3 regions of the Janthinobacterium sp. EB271-G4-3-2 genome follow, and region 1 is predicted to be linked to each of the others. Evidence: predicted binding sites of a transcription regulator. Region 1 holds the regulator's gene; each other region holds the start of a gene.
What was found. The regulator LexA, encoded in region 1, represses DNA repair genes until DNA is damaged. The targets are predictions, from matches to a motif close to ACTGTATNNNNATACAGT.
Positions count from the first base shown of each region.

Region 2: a site for LexA is predicted at 3,537-3,554, ahead of IGS55_RS08825 (error-prone DNA polymerase). Genes of this name have one in related genera too.
Region 3: a site for LexA is predicted at 4,000-4,017, ahead of imuA (translesion DNA synthesis-associated protein ImuA). Genes of this name have one in related genera too.

Region 1 is NZ_JACYMG010000003.1:106,202-112,199, reverse strand. Features, by position in the region: gene IGS55_RS08350 (SPOR domain-containing protein) at 1-246, shown strand, start outside; gene IGS55_RS08345 (CvpA family protein) at 267-755, shown strand; gene purF (amidophosphoribosyltransferase) at 794-2,317, shown strand; gene IGS55_RS08335 (cystathionine gamma-synthase family protein) at 2,427-3,674, shown strand; gene lexA (transcriptional repressor LexA) at 3,892-4,527, opposite strand; gene rpsF (30S ribosomal protein S6) at 4,803-5,192, shown strand; gene priB (primosomal replication protein N) at 5,213-5,512, shown strand; gene rpsR (30S ribosomal protein S18) at 5,538-5,828, shown strand; gene rplI (50S ribosomal protein L9) at 5,856-5,998, shown strand, end outside.
Region 2 is NZ_JACYMG010000003.1:221,681-227,678, reverse strand. Features, by position in the region: gene IGS55_RS08845 (TonB-dependent receptor plug domain-containing protein) at 1-580, opposite strand, end outside; gene IGS55_RS08840 (PhzF family phenazine biosynthesis protein) at 746-1,531, opposite strand; gene IGS55_RS08835 (IS1595 family transposase) at 1,893-2,861, opposite strand; gene IGS55_RS08830 (HVO_A0114 family putative DNA-binding protein) at 3,105-3,455, shown strand; gene IGS55_RS08825 (error-prone DNA polymerase) at 3,568-5,998, shown strand, end outside.
Region 3 is NZ_JACYMG010000003.1:241,162-247,159, reverse strand. Features, by position in the region: gene IGS55_RS08925 (MFS transporter) at 1-397, shown strand, start outside; gene IGS55_RS08920 (GNAT family N-acetyltransferase) at 481-2,514, shown strand; gene IGS55_RS08915 (putative Na+/H+ antiporter) at 2,566-3,831, opposite strand; gene imuA (translesion DNA synthesis-associated protein ImuA) at 4,038-4,748, shown strand; gene IGS55_RS08905 (Y-family DNA polymerase) at 4,678-5,998, shown strand, end outside.

The DNA of each region.
Region 1 (5,998 bases):
GCACATGACGCGGGCAGCGGCAAGTTCGTGGTGCAGGTGGCGGCGCTGGCGACGCAGGACAAGGTCGACGAATTGCAGTACAAGCTGCGCGATGCGGGCATCAAGTCGTACACGCAGAAAGTCTCGAGCCCGGCGGGCGAGCGCATCCGCGTGCGCGTGGGGCCGTTCGGCAGCCGCGAAGACGCTGAAAAGACCCGCGCCAAGCTGCAAAAGCTGGGCCTGGGCGGCAGCCTGGTACCGGCGTGATGTTGCAAGGCTGAACGCGCGTGACGATCTTCGATTACCTGGTGCTGTTCGTGCTGGTGACGTCCGTGCTGATCAGCATGATGCGTGGCCTGGTCAAGGAAATCCTGTCATTGGTCAGCTGGATCGTGGCGTTCGTCATTGCCAACGCCTATGGCGCTACCCTGGCGAAATTCCTGCCGGAAGCCGTGCCTGGCGAAGCCATCCGTTTGTTGCTGGCTTTCGTCGTGCTGTTCATCGGCGTGCGCATTTTGATGGGATTGTTGTCCATGACGGTCGACGCGCTCGTCAAGGTGACGGGCCTGAGCCTGGCCGACCGCACCCTGGGCACTCTGTTCGGTGTGGCGCGGGGCCTTGTGATCGTGCTGACCGCCGTCATCTTGTGTGGCATGACTTCCATACCGCAGCAGCCATTCTGGAAAAATGCGCAGCTCAGCCCGCTCGCCGAGCAGGGCGCGCGCGCCATCAAGCCTTATCTGCCTGCCGCTTACGCGCAGCATGTGAAATTTTGAATTTTTTTAAAATCAGTAGCACAGTTTAGGAGCACACCATGTGTGGCATCGTCGGCGTCGTTTCCCATCAACCTGTCAATCAATTGCTCTATGATGCATTGTTGCTCTTGCAACATCGCGGTCAGGACGCGGCAGGGATTGCGACCAATCACAGCAGTATGTTTTCCATGCACAAAGCCAACGGCCTCGTGCGTGACGTCTTCCGTACGCGCAACATGCGTTCGCTGCAAGGCACGACGGGCATCGGCCATTGCCGCTACCCGACGGCCGGTTCGTCGAGCGAAGAGGAAGCACAACCGTTCTATGTGAATGCGCCGTTCGGCATCACCTTGGCGCACAATGGCAACCTGACCAACTGGGAGCAGTTGAAGCTGGAAATGTTCAAGAACGACCGCCGCCACATCAATACCGATTCCGATTCGGAAGTGCTGCTTAACGTGCTGGCGCATGAAATCCAGGAAGCGACGACGGGCCTGAACCTGGACCCGGAAGCCATCTTCAAGGCCGTTACCGTGCTGAACCGCCGCGTCAAGGGCGGTTACGCCGCCGTTGCGCAAATCGCCGGCGTGGGCTTGCTGGCCTTCCGCGATCCGCATGGCATCCGTCCGTTGTGCCTGGGCATCAATGAAACGGAGCAAGGTCCCGAATACCTGATCGCTTCCGAATCCGTGGCCCTGGAAGGCATGGGCTTCCGCTTCGTGCGCGACATCGGTCCCGGCGAAGCCGTCTTTATCGATGCCGACAAGAAATTGCACAGCGCCCAGTGCGCCGACAATGCGAGCCTGAACCCGTGCGTGTTCGAATTCGTCTACCTGGCCCGTCCCGACTCCGTCATCGACGGCGCTTCCGTGTACGCCACGCGCCTGAAAATGGGCGAATACCTGGCCGAAAAGATCCGCGCCGAACTGCCGGGCGTGCATATCGACGTGGTCATGCCGATTCCCGATTCCTCGCGTCCGGCCGCCATCCAGCTGGCCATGGCGCTGAACATCGAATACCGCGAAGGCTTCATCAAGAACCGCTACATCGGCCGTACCTTCATCATGCCGGGCCAGGCGGCGCGCAAGAAATCCGTGCGCCAGAAGCTCAACGCGATCCCCTCCGAATTCAAGGATAAAGTCGTGCTGCTGGTCGACGATTCCATCGTGCGCGGCACCACCAGCCGTGAAATCGTGCAGATGGCGCGCGAAGCGGGCGCGACGAAGGTCATCTTCGCTTCGGCCGCGCCGCCGGTGATCTACCCGAACGTGTACGGCATCGACATGCCGACGCGCGACGAGCTGATCGCCTACGGCCGCACGACGGAAGAAGTGTGCCGCGAAATCACGGCCGACTACCTGGTGTACCAGGATATCGGCGCGCTGAAGCAGGCGATCGCCGACGTCAACCCGGCCCTGACGAACTTCGAGGCCTCGTGCTTCGATGGCGTCTACGTGACGGGCGACGTGTCGCAGGAATACCTGGACCGCCTGGAATATGCGCGCCACCATCCGAAGGCGGCAGCGCCCGAAGATACGCCGCGTTCCCAGCTGAACCTGAACCTCGCTACTACCGAGGCTTGATTCTAGGCCCGGCTATTGCCGGGCTTTTTTTTCGGGGTCAGATCCGCTGGGTCTGACCCCGGCACTTGCCTTGGGTTAAGCGGCAAGACGAGTATTTGGAACTTCCACCATGACCACCAAAAAAAACTACGGCTTCACCACCACCATCCTGCACAACGACCGCCGCAAGGGGATCGAACACGGCTCGCTGCACAAGCCCGTGCATACTTCCGTTGCTTTCGGTTACGCCGATGCGCGCCAGCTCGCGTCCGTGTTCCAGGGCAAGGAAGCGGGTTTCCGCTACGGTCGCCAGGGCAACCCGACCGTTTCCGCGCTGGAAGACAAGATCAACAAGATGGAAGACGGCGTGGCGACCTTGTGCTTCGCCACCGGCATGGGCGCCATCGGCGCCGTCGTGCAATCGCTGCTGCGCGCGGGTGACCATGTCGTGTCGTCGGCCTTTTTGTTTGGCAACACCAACAGCCTGTGGCAAACGGTGACGGGGCAGGGCATGGCCGTGTCGTTCGTCGACGCCACGGACGTCGCCAACGTGGCGGCCGCCATTACGCCGGCCACGCGCATCGTGTTCGTGGAAACCATCGCCAATCCGCGCACGCAAATCGCCGACCTGAAAAAAATCGGCGACTTGTGCCGCGAAAAGGGCATTTTGTACATCGTCGACAACACGATGACGACGCCATATCTGTTCCGCCCCAAAGCCGTGGGCGCGGGCCTGGTGGTCAATGCCTTGACGAAATCCATCGGCGGCCACGGCAATGCCCTGGGCGGCAGCTTGACGGACACGGGCGTGTTCGACTGGACGCAGTATCCGAACATCTTTGAAAATTACAAGAAGGCGGCGCCGGCCCAGTGGGGCATCGCGCAAATCCGCGCCAAGGCCTTGCGCGACTTCGGCGCTTCGCTGGGGCCGGAAGCGGCGCACCATATCGCTGTCGGCGCGGAAACCATGGCTTTGCGCATGGACCGCACCTGCTCGAACGCTTTGGCGCTGGCCACCATGCTGCAGGCCGACCCGAGAGTGGCGGCCGTGCATTACCCGGGCCTGGCGTCGCACCCGCAGCACGCGCTGGCGACGGACTTGTTCCGCAGCTATGGTTCCTTGTTCAGCTTTGAGCTGAAGGATGGCATCGACTGCTTCGATTTCCTCAATCGTTTGAACCTGGCCATTCCCGCGAGCAACCTCGGCGACACGCGCACCCTCGTCATTCCCGTCGCCCACACGATTTTCTATGAGATGGGTGCCGAGCGGCGCGCCAGCATGGGCATCGCCGAATCGCTGATCCGCGTCTCCGTCGGTATCGAGGATGAGGTGGATCTGCTTGAGGATTTCCGCCAGGCACTCGCACTCGATGTATAAGTAGCCGGATAAATGAAAAGGGTCGCAACAGTCATGCTGTTGCGGCCCTTTGTTTTTCGCCGTTCAATGGTAATGTCTTCGTGCCTTCAGAAACCGTAGCGAGCAAGCCCAATATCGGGTTGAGTAGCGGAGCTGTACATTGTACGGGGGCGCCCAGCTAGCGAGCAACGGATGCCCGAGAGTGGGCTGCGCAGTAGGTTTATGAGGGCGCGCTCAATCAATGCCAGCTGCGCATCAGCCCCACGGCCAAACCTTCCAGGGCAAACTCGTCTTCCGGCGACACGGTGATCACCTTGAAGTCCGGGTTTTCCGGCAGCAGTTCGATGACGGAGCCCGTCTTCTTGTAGCGCTTGACGGTGACTTCGTCGCCGATGCGGGCGACGACGATCTGGCCATTCTTGGCGCTGTCGACCTTTTTGACGGCCAGCAAGTCGCCATCCATGATGCCGGCGTCGCGCATGGACCAGCCGCGCACCTTCAGCAGGAAGTCGGGTTTGGCCGAGAACAGGGCCGGGTCCACGTTGTAGCTCGCTTCCAGGTTTTCCTGGGCCAGGATGGGCGAACCGGCAGCCACGCGGCCGATCAGGGGCAGCGACATCAGCAGCGCCGCCGGCACTTTCGATGGCGGTGCTTCTGCCGCCGCGCCGATCAGGCGGATGCCGCGCGAGGTGCCGGGCGAAATCTCGATCGCGCCCTTGCGGGCCAGGGCCTGCAAATGCTCTTCGGCCGCATTGGCCGATTTGAAACCCAGTTCATTGGCGATTTCGGCACGGGTAGGAGGAAAGCCCGTGTTTTCAATCGCGTCCTTGATCAGGTTCAGGATTTGTTCTTGTCGTGCTGTCAGCTTGATCATGAGCGGTGGGTGCATACTAAAATGCTGTCTATATGAACAGTCTGTATTTTTGTACAGTATCGCCCACTATGCAAGGGGATTTCCGTGTTTTAGGCGAATTTCGCAAGAAATACTTGTCCACGGGCGGAAAGCACGGTGGCGCGCGGGCTTTTCGGGCGCCGGCGCAAGCAATGATTGAAACGTTTGCAAAAGGCGGTTATAATCTTCGGCTGACCTTCCCACACCCGTCTTGACGCCGGGGTGGGCGATTATCAATCCGACCTGAAGGAGTTTGCATGCGTCATTATGAAATAGTCTTTATCGTCCATCCGGACCAAAGCGAGCAAGTGCCCGCGATGATCGAACGCTACAAAGCCAGCGTAACCACCCGCGGCGGTTCGGTTCACCGCGTGGAAGATTGGGGCCGCCGTCAAATGGCTTACTCGATCCAAAAGCTGCCTAAAGCACACTACATCTGCCTGAACATCGAATGCGACAACGAGACCCTGGTCGAGTTGGAAACAGCATTCAAATTCAATGATGCCGTGTTGCGTCACCTGACCGTTAAAATGAAGAAAGCTGAAACAGCTCCTTCGCCGATGATGAAATCGGTACAACGCGAAGACGCGGCCAAAAGCCACCGCACCGAAGCACCAGCAGCCGCTCCAGCCGCAGCAGCAGCTTAATTCTTGACCAGGATCGTGCGCTGAACCAGCTACAAGTCACCGCCATCATTGCCGAGCGCGAAATATTGCGCTATACCCCGGCAGGGCTGCCGATTGTGAATGCAGTATTGCAACACAGTTCGCAGCAGATGGAAGCAGGGATTGCCCGTTTGACCGAGTTTGATGTTGCCGCGCTAGCCGCTGGCGAAATCTCAGGCAGGTTCAGTCAGGCAAGCTTGGGCGGGGTGTATCAGTTCACGGGTTTCCTGGCCAGGAAGAGCCGCAACAGCAAGAGTTTGGTGTTTCACATCATTGATTTTAGTGCAGTCAATTCTGACTAGCGCATTTTAGATACAGGAGCCTGACATGGCATTCGGTAAAAAGTTCGACAAAAATAAGCTCAAGCTTAAAGAAAAACGCAAACAGCAAAACCCGTTGTTCAAACGCAAGAAGTTCTGCCGCTTCACCGCAGCTCACGTTGAGCAAGTCGACTATAAAGACGTCGACACGCTGAAAGACTTCGTCCAAGAAAACGGCAAGATCATGCCAGCACGCCTGACCGGTACCAAAGCGCACTACCAGCGCCAAGTTGACACCGCAATCAAGCGCGCTCGCTTCCTCGCGCTGCTGCCATACACCGATCTGCACCACGCTTAATCGGTCAGATATTCCTGGAGAAGAACTATGCAAATCATTCTGTTAGAAAAAGTTGTTAACGTCGGTAACCTCGGCGAAGTCGTCAAAGTCAAAGACGGTTACGCACGTAACTTCCTGATCCCACAACGCCTGGCACGTCGTGCCACGGCAACCGCTGTGGCTGAATTCGA
Region 2 (5,998 bases), 120 kb from region 1:
CCACCGCTTCGCAGCCCAGGCTTTTCTTCAGTTCGATGTCGATCACGCCGGCAATGGCGTCCGAGCCGTACTGGGCGGCGGCGCCGTCGCGCAGCACTTGCACGTTCTTGATCGCCAGCAAGGGAATCGCATTCATGTCCGTGCCCGTGTTGCCGCGGTTGCGCGCGCCGAACAGGTTGACGAGGGCCGTCGTGTGGCGCCGCTTGCCGTTGACCAGCACGAGAGTCTGGTCGGAGCCGAGGCCGCGCAGGGCGGCTGAATCGATCAGGTCGGCCCCGTCGGCGCCCGTCTGGCGCGTGGAATTGAACGAGGGCGAGATGTATTGCAGCGATTGCGCCAGGTCGAATTGGCCACCTTGCTCGGCCACCTTGGAAATCGGAATGATATCGACCGGCACCATCGTATCGGTGGAGGAACTGGCGACCCGGCGCGAGCCGACCACGCTGACCGTTTGCACGGGCCCTTCCGTGGCCGCAGGGTCGTTGCTCTGCGCCATGGCGGCGGGACTGAAGGCGGCCAGGGCGGCGCTGCCGTACAGGCTGATGAGGACTGCTTTACGCAAGGTGGTGAGGGTCGGCACGCAGTATCTCCAAGTGGTATTGTGATTTGATTCTAGTGCCATCATTTCATCATTCACCAGCGATACTTTGTTTTCTTATTACAAATTTGTAGTAACTGTTGTTTCCTGGTTGATTATCTTTTCGCCGCTGCCCGGCTTGCCTCGTACTGGTGCGGCATGCCCCGTTCAGGTGCTGCGTTGCACCATGCCGCCCACCCAGATTGCCTGCGCGCTGTATTGCACCTCGATCAAACATGGCTGCTGCGTCACGTGGCCCTGATGCAGGCGCAGCGACAGCTGCAAATGGGCTGACAGCGCGCCTGCCGCCACGCCCGTGGCGCTGTCTTCCAGCGCCGGGTCGAGGTGGTTGAAGTTGCGTCCCTCGTACTCGTGCTCGCCCGTGCGGCAATATGCATAGCAGCCGTTGACCTGATGCAAGGCGCTCCAGTCGGCGATCAGTTCCAAGTTCGGCCGCAGTGCGCGCAGGGTGGTGCGGTCGGGCACTTCCAGCAGCAGCTTCGGGCTGCCGACGGAGGTGACCACGGGCGGCGACAGCAAGTGCATGTGCTGGCCCATCAGTTCCGACGGCACATATTTTTCCACCATGACGGCAGGCGCCGGTTGCGGTGTCAGGCCGATGAATAGACCTTCCGCGCGGCGCACCAGCTGCAAAGCTTGCCCGCGCATGGCCGTGGTCACCGTCAAGGCTGCCGGTGCGCCAGGCGCCGTCAGCAGCACATGGGCGGCCGCCAGGGTGGCATGCAGGCACAGGGGACTGCGCGTGTGCGGATAAAAATAGTCGAGCACGACGCCTCCGTCCGCTTGCCGGTCGAGGAAGACGCAGGCGCTGACCTGGCGTTCGCGGGCAAATTGCTGGCGCGCCGTTTCGCTGTTGTCGTCGTTTTCCACGACCAGCGCCGCATTGCCGCCACCGGGTGCGGCGCCGAAACATTTTAATAAGTGGACGATCATGATGGGCGAGGCATAAGGTAAAACACGAGCATAAACGAAAATATGCGCAACGCCTGTTGCAATCCTGCCAGCCTGTAGCGACAAGGCTCTGCTTATTGACGCCTTCGTGGAGGTTGCATATCAACTGATGATATATTTTGCCGCATGTAGATCGATCCTGCCATTGATACATTGCTGGACCTTGATGGTTCCATACTCGACCAGGATGGCGGCTATTGGATCAAGATAGAAGCCAGACGGACAAAGGTATCGGATGAGATCCCCCACGGCATACGCTACTCGCTGACGTTGCACGAACCGTATGGCAAACGCATTCTCGGTTGCGCCAATGCCCATATGGTGAAGCCGCCAAAAAAATTAGCTATGTCACCGTCAGGTGTGGGAATGCGCCTAAAGTTGCTTTCAACAATGTTTCCGGTGAGCGGATGCGCCCGGCGTCGAGTATCCAGCGCCAGCCCAGGTAGTTCGGCAGGTGGCGCGTCGCCACGCCGTGAAACGGCCCCATCCATTGTCGCAAACGGCTGTGATAGGCGTTGACGTTCTGCACGTGGGCGGCGCCCTGCACGCGGATGCCGGCGCGCAAGTTGACGGCCTGGTGGCTGATGCCCGCTTCCCGGGCGAAGGCCCGGTAGGCGCGATGGCCGTCGGTGACCAGCAAGACATCCTTGTCGATCATGGGCAACAAACAATGGTGCAGCTGCGCCTTCGTCAATGCTCCTTTGCCCGTGACGAAATCGAGAGTTTGCCCCGTGCGGTCGCGCGCCACCAGGATGCAGACCTGTTCGTTCGATATGCCGCGCTGGCGGGCATGGCCGCCACGGCGGCGGGGCGGACGCGTCATCTGCCGTGCTCCCTTTTCCGATTCCAGCAGATATAACTCGTCGGCCTCGGCGATGCCGTGCAGGCGATGCGGCCGGTCCGTCTTGGCCAGCGATAAAAACCGGTGACGCCAGCGAAACGTGGTGTTGCGGTGCACGCCCAGCTGTGACGCGGCCTTGCGCACGGAATCCGATGCCAGCAGACAATCGGCGTAGTCGAGCCACAGCGATTTATGGCGCAAGCGCGCCAGCGGCGTGCCGGTGAGCGCATTGAAGGTGCGTCCGCACGGCACGCAGCGGTAGCGCTGCAGGCCGTGCGCATGGCCATGTCGATGCAGGTGAGGCGAGTGGCAGGCGGGACAGGCCAATCGCGGCTGCGCCACACTTTCCAGCAGCGCGACGGTCGCGTCGTGTGGCGCGTTGCCATGCAACAGGGCAATGCCAGCCTGCCGCTGGCGTCGGTTCAACTGCGCAAACTGCGCAACAAAGCTGATCCATTCGGCTCGCCGCATGATCTGCTCCTGCAGGTAAGTATGCAGAGTCAGACAACACAACCAAGGGAAGATTCCGGCATTTCCCCTATTTGCCGATGACAGAGCCAAAAAATTCAAATATGCGGGACGTATCGTGACTTTTGACCATAAACATCGGCATCCGTCAGATCAGGGAGTGCCATACGAATTCAAGGACGCACAGCATCTGATCGATGACTTCTTTGCTGACGTGGACCGCATTTTGCTGGAGGTAAAAAAGCAATGAAACCGATTTTTATTGGCATCATGCCGCAAGAGAAAATCCGCGAACGCCTGCTCGCCATCGCTCGCGGCATATATAAACCGAAGGCGGATGAGCCCAAGGTCTGGTTCACTTCGATCAAATCGCTGGCGGAAGTCTTGAGCGACGAAAACCGGGCATTGCTGCACGTGATTTTGGAAACGCAACCGGAATCCATCTCGGCCTTGGCTGAGACAACGGGCCGTAAACCGAGCAACCTGTCGCGCACCTTGAAAACAATGTCCAATTACGGCATCGTGGAATTGAAACGGGAGCGCAATCAAGTTCGCCCCGTAGCCACAGCGACGGAGTTTCGTATTGTCGCGCATTGACTTTTCAGGCTCTCAGCTTTTGACTTTCTAAATCAACAGTCGTTGCGCTTCCCGGCCACCTCTTCCGGATGCGTATAATATACTGTGTTTATATACAGTATTGAGGTGGATCATGTGGGGCGCCGTCTTACCCGAGTATGCTGAGTTGTACTGTCTGAGCAATTTCAGCTTCCTGCATGGGGCCTCGCATGCGGAAGAGCTGGTGGCGCGCGCCGTCCAGCTCGGGTACAAGGGGCTGGCCATCACGGACGAGTGCTCGCTGGCGGGCGTCGTGCGTGCCCATGCGACGGCCAAGCGGGCCGGTTTTCCGCTGACCATCGGCGCGCATTTTCATTTGACGCAGGCCGACGGCAGTCCGGCCCTGTCCCTGCTGGCGCTGGTGCGGGACATCGACGGTTATGGCAATTTGTCTGAGCTGATTACCATGGCGCGCACGCGGGCGGCCAAGGGGCGCTATTTGCTGACGCCCGACGATTTTGCGGCGCCTTCGGCCGAGTTTGCGCATTTGCGGGGGCTGCCCGGTTGTCTGATGATCTTGCTGCCCAGCTATCCGGCCCAGCCGGAAACCGTGCGCGCGCAGGGGGCGTGGATGGCGGCCACCTTTGGCGGCGAGCGCAGCTGGATCGGCCTGAACCTGCTGCAGCGGGCGCAGGATGACGCGCACCGCAGCGCCGTGCAGGCGGCCGCGCAGGCGCAGGGTTTGCCCGTGGTGGCCGTCGGCCACGTGTGCATGCACGTGCGTTCGCGCAAGCCCCTGCTCGATACCCTGTGCGCCATTCGCGTGGGCAAGCCCGTGGGCGAGTGCGGCTATGCGCTGGCGCAAAATGCGGAGCAGCATTTGCGCGCGCGCCTGCGGCTGGCCAATGTGTATCCGCCGCAGGCGCTGGCGGAAACCTTGCGCATCGCCAAGATGTGCGAATTTTCCCTCGATAGCTTGCGCTATGACTATCCCGACGAGCTGGTGCCGGGCGGCCACACGCCGGCGACCTATCTGCGCGAGGAAACGTATGCGGGCGCGCGCATCCGCTTTCCGCTGGGCATTCCGGCCAACGTGCAGGAACAGATCGAGCAGGAGCTGGATCTGATCGCCGAGCTGTCGTATGAAGCGTACTTTTTGACCGTGTACGACATCGTGCGCTTTGCCCGCTCGCAAAACATCCTGTGCCAGGGCAGGGGCTCGGCCGCCAATTCGGCCGTCTGCTATTGCCTGCACATCACGGAAGTGGACCCGGCACGCGGCAATTCGCTGGTCGGGCGTTTCATGTCGCGCGAACGTAATGAGCCGCCCGACATCGACGTCGATTTCGAGCACCAGCGGCGCGAAGAGGTGATTCAATATATCTACGGAAAATATGGGCGCGAACGGGCCGCGCTGGCCGCCGTGGTGATCAGCTACCGTCCGAAAAGCGCCTTGCGCGACAGCGGCCGGGCGCTGGGGATCGACCTGGCGATCGTGGAAAAAGTGGCCAAGGCGCATCGCTGGTTCGACGGCAAGCGCGATCTGCTGGAGCGCCTTGCCGAATGCGGGCTCGACCCGGAAGCGGCATTGTCGCAGCAGTGGGCCGGCCTGGCGCAGCAGTTGCTGGGCTTTCCCCGCCATCTGTCGCAGCATCCGGGCGGCTTCGTCATTGCGCACGGGAAGTTGTCGCGCCTGGTGCCGATTGAAAACGCCACCATGGCCGAGCGCAGCGTCATCGAGTGGGACAAGAACGACCTCGAGGAACTGGGCTTGATGAAGGTCGACGTGCTGGCGCTGGGCATGCTGTCGGCCCTGCGCCGCGCCCTGGAACTGGTCGGTGCGCGGCGCGGCGAAGAGTTCCGCCTGCAGGATATTCCCCGCGAAGACCCCGCCACCTACGACATGATGTGCGAGGCCGACACCATCGGTGTGTTCCAGATCGAGTCGCGCGCACAGATGAGCATGCTGCCGCGCCTGCGGCCCCGTGAATTCTACGACCTCGTCATCGAGGTGGCGCTCGTGCGTCCCGGCCCCATCCAGGGCGGCATGGTGCATCCGTATCTGCAGCGCCGCCAGCGGAAGGAACTGGTCGAGTATCCGAAGGGCCTGGAAAAGGCGCTGGGACGCACCCTCGGCATTCCCATTTTCCAGGAGCAAGTGATGCAGGTGGCCATCATCGCCGCCGATTTCACGCCCGGCGAAGCGGACCAGTTGCGGCGCGCCATGGCGGCCTGGAAACGCAAGGGCGGCATGAACAATTACCATGACCGCATCGTCAATGCCATGGTGGACAATGGCTATGAGAAAAAGTTTGCCGAGGCCATCTTCAGCCAGATCGAGGGCTTTGGCGAATACGGCTTTCCCGAGTCGCACGCGGCCAGTTTCGCCCTGCTGACGTACGCCAGTTCCTGGCTGAAATGCCATGAACCGGCCGCCTTTCTGTGCGCCTTGCTCAACAGCCAGCCCATGGGTTTTTACAGCCCTTCGCAACTGGTGCAGGATGGTCGCCGGCATGGCGTGCAGGTGCTGCCCGTCGACGTGGCCATCAGCGGCTGGGAAGCGACGTTGGAAGAGGCCGCGGAAG
Region 3 (5,998 bases), 130 kb from region 1:
CCCTCTCGTCTTCCTGCTGCGCCTGGGCGGGCTGATCGCGGCCGCCGGCATGCTGGGCGCCGGCGCGGGCCGCCACCACGTCGACGTGTTTGCCGCCTGCATGTTTGTCTATTCCATCGGTTTCGGCCTGTTCAACGGCGCGCTGATCCGCATCGCGGTCACGGCCAGCAAGGAGGCGATGACCTTGACGACGGCCGCCATGAGCTTGCTGTACTGCATTTATCTGTCCGCCTGGCTGCAGCTGTACAACGTGCTGTGCCAGCGCTTCGGCTATGCGCTGGAAACGTATGCGCTGCTCAATATTCCCGTCATCGTGGCCATCACGGCCTGCCTGCTGCTGTTTACGCGGGGCATGGCGGGCCGGCGGGAAAGCGGGGTGCGGCTGGCCCGGCACTGATGGCGCAACGATGCGCCTGTTCTCGACATTGCTTTACCTCCTGCGAAGTTTCTTGACACTCTCCTGCGAAAAATGGTGCGCCCATGAAAATAGATGACCTGGCCTCGAAACACGATCAAGCAAAGATTTTCAACCTCGAATACGAGTTCCGCATCAACCGGCTGAAACTCGATTACATCACCCTGGCCGATGTCCGGCCGGCCGGCAGCGACCTGGAGCAACTGGCCGTGGAGCACCAAACGGGCATCGCCGCCCTGCGCAGCTTCGTCGCCCTGAACTTCAATCATTTCAACGCGGCAAGCTGCTCCTCGCTCAGCTGCATCCCCACGCGCGCGCTCGGCGACGACGAGCGCTACTTGCACCGCATCTGGATGGGCGGACCGTTGCCGGCCATCGCGGCCGAAGCGATCGGGCAGTGGGGCGCGGCGCTGGAAGAGGTGCGGCGCAACGGCGGCGCGCCGTACGTCTCCATCCTGTGGGTATGGGATGCGCGGCAGCTGCGCAATGACGAGCGCTTCAGCCCCACGGGCGGCGCCGGGCGCTACACGATAGGCCGCTACGCCATCGGCGGCACGACCCTGCACATCAACTCGCTGCGCGCGCTGGCGCTCGATTTCGCGCCGGCCCGCTTCGACATCCTCGATACCCTGCATACGCAGCGCTACTTCGCCACCTTGTCCGATTATTTCCGCATCCTCATCATGTGCGAATACGGCGGCATGTATATGGATGTCGATACGATCCCGCATAATCCGGCGACGATTTTCCTGATGAAGCCGGAAGTGCCCGATTATTTCCAGCGCAAGGATGGTGACGGCGAAGAGCGCCGGCATGTCAGCTGGATGAATCTGTTTCTCGATGAAACGGGCATGCTGATCGCCAAGAAGAACGATGCCGCGCTGCGCGTGATCCAGCGCAATGTGAACCTTGCCTATGCGGGCATCGACGCGCAGGTTCCCCGTTCCTGCCCGCAATTCGAGGCGCGGCTGTTTGGCCAGTTCTATGCGGAATGGAAGAAAAACCTGGGCGTGACCGTGCTCAGCCATGCCGAGTTCTACCAGCGCTATTGCGTGCTGTATGACGGCGCGCGGGAAGCGGTGGTGGGCGGCATCCGCGGCATGCGCCTGCTGGACGATATCATTACCGACCTGCACATTCCCTTGAGCGACGAGGAACGGCGCGCGTATGCGCGTTGCGTGGCGCGGCTCGACGAGATCGGCTGGCAGCTTGACGATCCTTTGATCCTGCCCGACATCGTCGATGTGTTCGATATCGAGGAAGTGCCGCGTATGGCATATGCGGCCCAGCTGCGGGCCGACATCGACCATTTTCACTATTACTCGGTGCTGTCGGACGACCCGCAGCTCGACCGCGTGAATACCGTCTTTTGCCGCTACCTGCTGGCCCACCGTTCGCAGCATATTGCCGCCGGTGCTTTCTGGCGCCCGACCGTGGGCCGCCACGGCAGCCGCATGCCGGCCGTCAGCGATGTGGCCCCGCCAGGTGACGAGGCGCAGGCGGACCTGCTGTCGCATGCGCCGCTCACGCTGGTGCCGGGCGAACTGCTGGACGACGAGACGAAGAACCGCATGGCGAAGCTGCTGTTTGCCACCAGCTACCTCGAATACTGCTCGTTCGGTAATAAATTGAATCTGCAATTCGTCGAATTGCAGCGGCGGCAAAACATCGACCCGTATCTGGCGCACATCCACGGCCTGCATGACGAGGACGAGCGTTTCATCGGCTTTTTCACGGCCGCGACGATGGACGAGTTCCAGGCCTGCGGCGCCGTCTCCTATTACCGTGACGACATGAAGGCGCTCGACGATGCCTATGATGAATTCGTGCTCGCGCATGCGCGTGCCGACGACTGTTTCGTCAGCAGCCTGGCCATCGACGAGAAATACCGGGGCCAGGGGTTATTCAGGCAGATGTTCCATGAAATCCGCGACCTGGCGAGCCGCAAGGGCTGCGCGCGCATCACCCTGACGGTGTGGGAAAAGAGCGAAGCGCTGCAAGTGTATCTGCACAAGGGTTTTCGCAGCGTGGGCACGTTCGACTATGCCTACAGCCTGTTCTATGACCGGCTGCATTTTCTCGTGTATGACGGAAACTGAGGAGGAAATTGAGGAAGCAGGGGGCGGCCGGTAGCCGCCCCGTGAGTCGAGTTACAAAGCGAGGAAGGCCAAGGCCGCCACGGCCGTCGGCAGCAGGGCGCCGGCCAGCAGGCCGACGGCGCCGATCGATTCATCCTTGAAGCCGCGGCGCAGCAGGGCCACGCCGGCCGGGTTCGGCGCATTGGCGATGACGGTCAGGCCGCCACCGGCCACGGCGCCGGCCATCAGCATGTATTTCGCTTCATCCGTCATGCCGACGATCAGCGAACCGAGGTAAGTGAGGGCCGCATTGTCGGTAATGGCCGTCAAGCCCAGGGCGCCGAAGAACAGGGCCAGCGGCTTCAGGCTCGAGACGATGGGTTGCAGCCACCATTGCTGCATGCCGCCCAGTACCACCAGGCCGCCGAGGAAGAAGCCGACCAGCAAGCCTTCCTTGAGGATCAGCGGGCTTTGATAGCGCTCGTACGCCTGCACGAAGCCGAGGAAGAACAGGAACAGGCCGATGAACAGCACGGGATGGTGCGCCAGGGTCACCACGCCGGCCAGCACGATCATGTGCACGAGGCTGACGGCCAGCGGCACTTTTGGCGCTTCCACTTCGCCGGCCTTCGGCTTGATGTCGGAAGTATTGCTGTGCAGGTATTTGCGCAGCAGAATGCTCACGCCCGTGGCGTTGATCAGCACGGCGATGGCGGCCTTCCAGCCGAAGTGGCTGGCCATGTAGGCGCTATCCCAGTTCCACGTGGTGGCCACCATCAGCACGGGCGGCGCCGCGTACGAGGTCAGGGTGCCACCGATGGAAACGTTGACGAAGAGCACGCCCAGCGCGCCGTATTTCAGCCATTCGGGGATGCCCGGGCGGAAGATTTGCGGCGCCAGCATCAGCGCGGCCAGGGTCATCGCGGCCGGTTCCGTGATCAATGAGCCCGTCAGGGGCACGAGCGCGAGGCCCAGCCAGACGAGGCCCAGTTCCGTGCGCAGCGGCATCACGCGCGCCACGCTTTTCAACAGGCGCTGCACGGCGTCGAGCACGGGGCGCGAGGCGGCCACGACCATGACGACAAAGACGAACAGGGGCTCCGTGTAATGGCGCGACTCGGCATACTCGATGGCCGCATCGCTGCCCGAGACAAAGGCCATGATGAGAATCAGGATGAAGGCCCAGAAGCCGAACACGACTTCGACTTCGCCCAGCAAGTGCAGCAAGCCCGCATGGCGGGGATGGCGCCGCGACAAGGTTTCAAAGGACTTGGCGGCAAAGGTGTGGATGAGCGCAAGGCCGAAGACGATGGCGCTGATGATTTGGATGGTGGTCAAATGCGTTTCCTTATGGACGGAGGAAGCCGGCTGGTACGTTGCCAACCGGTAAGGAGAGTGCTTATGGTACAGCAATCGATGCCGAAAACGGGGTTTTTCGGACATGGCGGAGCGGCCCCGGCGGTAGCGGCAGTCAGATAAACCTTGCCAAAAGCGAGGCCGGATAGTACTGTATATGCATACAGTATCAACCTCTCTATCCAATGATGCAACATTCTCAATTGATGGCCTCGCCGGAAGCCTTGCACCCGTCCTTGTGGCGCGCATCGCAGCTGGGGCAGGGCGCCACGCGCTGCCTGGACACGGGCTTTGCCGCCCTGTCCGCGCAGCTGCCCGGCGGGGGCTGGCCCAGCGGCAGCCTCATCGACCTGCTGGTGCAGCAGCCGGGCAGCGGCGAATTGCGGCTGCTGGCGCCCGCGCTGGCGCAACTGCCGGGCTTGCCCATCGTGCTGCTGCAGCCGCCCCATCCGCCGCAGGCGCTGGCCCTGGCCGCGCAGGGACTGGCGCCATCGCAACTGCTGTGGCTCAAAAGCGCCGGCGGCAAGGATGCCTTGTGGGCGGCGGAAAATATCTTGCGCAGCGGTACCTGCGGCGCCTTGCTGTTCTGGCAGCCGCACGTGCGCGCCGACAGCCTGCGCCGTTTGCACCTGGCCGCGCAAAGCGGCAACACCCTGTTCTGCATGCTGCGCCCGCTGCACGGCGCGCAGGATGCGTCGCCTGCGCCGCTGCGCCTGTCCGTGCGCCCGGCCGCGGGCGGCATCGAGATCGGCTTCATCAAGCGGCGGGGACCGCAGCGCGACGCGCCCCTGTTCCTGCCCCTGCAACCTCCTTCATTACTGCTACGCCATGCGACTCTGGATCGGCCTGTGCCTGCCCCGGCTCCCGCTCGAAGTATTTTGCCCGCGCTGGTCGGCTGACAGCCTGGGCGTAGTGCTGGAGCAGGAGCAAGTGATGGCCGTGTCGCCGCTGGCGCGGGCCGCCGGCATCCGGCCGGGCATGCGCCGCGCCGGTGCGCTGATGCTGGCGCCGCAGGCGCGCCTGCACGAGCGCTCCCCTGACCTGGAAGCGCAAGCCCTGCAAGCGGTGGCGCTGGCGCTGCTGCAATATTCGCCGCTGGTGGCGCAAGGCGAGGAAGCGACGCTGCTCGTCGATGCGGGCGCCAGCCTGCGCCTGTTCGGCGGCGTGCGCGCCCTGTGCCGGCACATCGCGGCCAGCTTGCGCGCGCTCGGCTACACGGCCCAGCTGTCGTGCGCCCCTACGGCGCGCGGTGCCTGGCTGCTGGCGCGCGCCGCTACGCGCCGGCGCCGCGTGCTGGGCATGGAGAGCCTCACCCGCCGCCTCGACGGCCTGCCGTGCGCCTTGCTGCCGCCCGCGCGTCCCTACCTGGACTGGTTCGAGGGCATTGGCTGCCGCACCCTGGGGCAGCTGCGCCACTTGCCCCGGCCCGGCTTGCAGCGCCGTTGCGGCGCAGCCTTGCTCGATATGCTCGACGATGCGCATGGCCACAGCACGGAACTGTTCGTGTGGCTCGAAGCGCCGCCCACGTTCCGCGCCAGCCTGGAATTGTTCGACCGCGTGGAGCAGGCGGACGCGCTGCTGTTCGGCGCGCGCCGCCTGCTGCAGCAAATGACGGGCTGGCTGTGCGCGCGGCAATTTGCCGTCGAGCGCATTCAATTGCTGCTGGCGCACGAGCGGGGCAGGGTGGCGCGCCCGCCCACCGTCATCGACCTGGCGCTGGGCGAGGCCGTGTGGCGCGACGAGCACCTGGTGCGCCTGCTCAAGGAGCGCCTGGCGCAGCTGGCGCTGGAGGCGCCCGTGATCGGCCTGACCCTGGAAGCGCTGCAGGTGCAGCCGATGGCGCCGCCCAGCGAGACCCTGTTCCCCGAACCGGGCGGCACGCCGCAGGAACGCCAGCGCCTGCTGGAATTGCTGGTGGCGCGCCTGGGCACGGACAATGTCTTGCAGGCCGCGCCGCGCGCCGATTACCGTCCCGAAGCGGCCAACCAGTGGCTGCCGCTGCCGGCCAAGGTCGGCGCCAAGAACGCCCAGCCAGACTTGCCGCCGGGCTTGGCCGGCATGCCCCGTCCCGGCTGGCTGCTGGCCCAGCCCATCGCCCTGCTGATGCGCGAGCACCGGCCGTTTTATGGCTCGCCCTTGAAAATGGTGT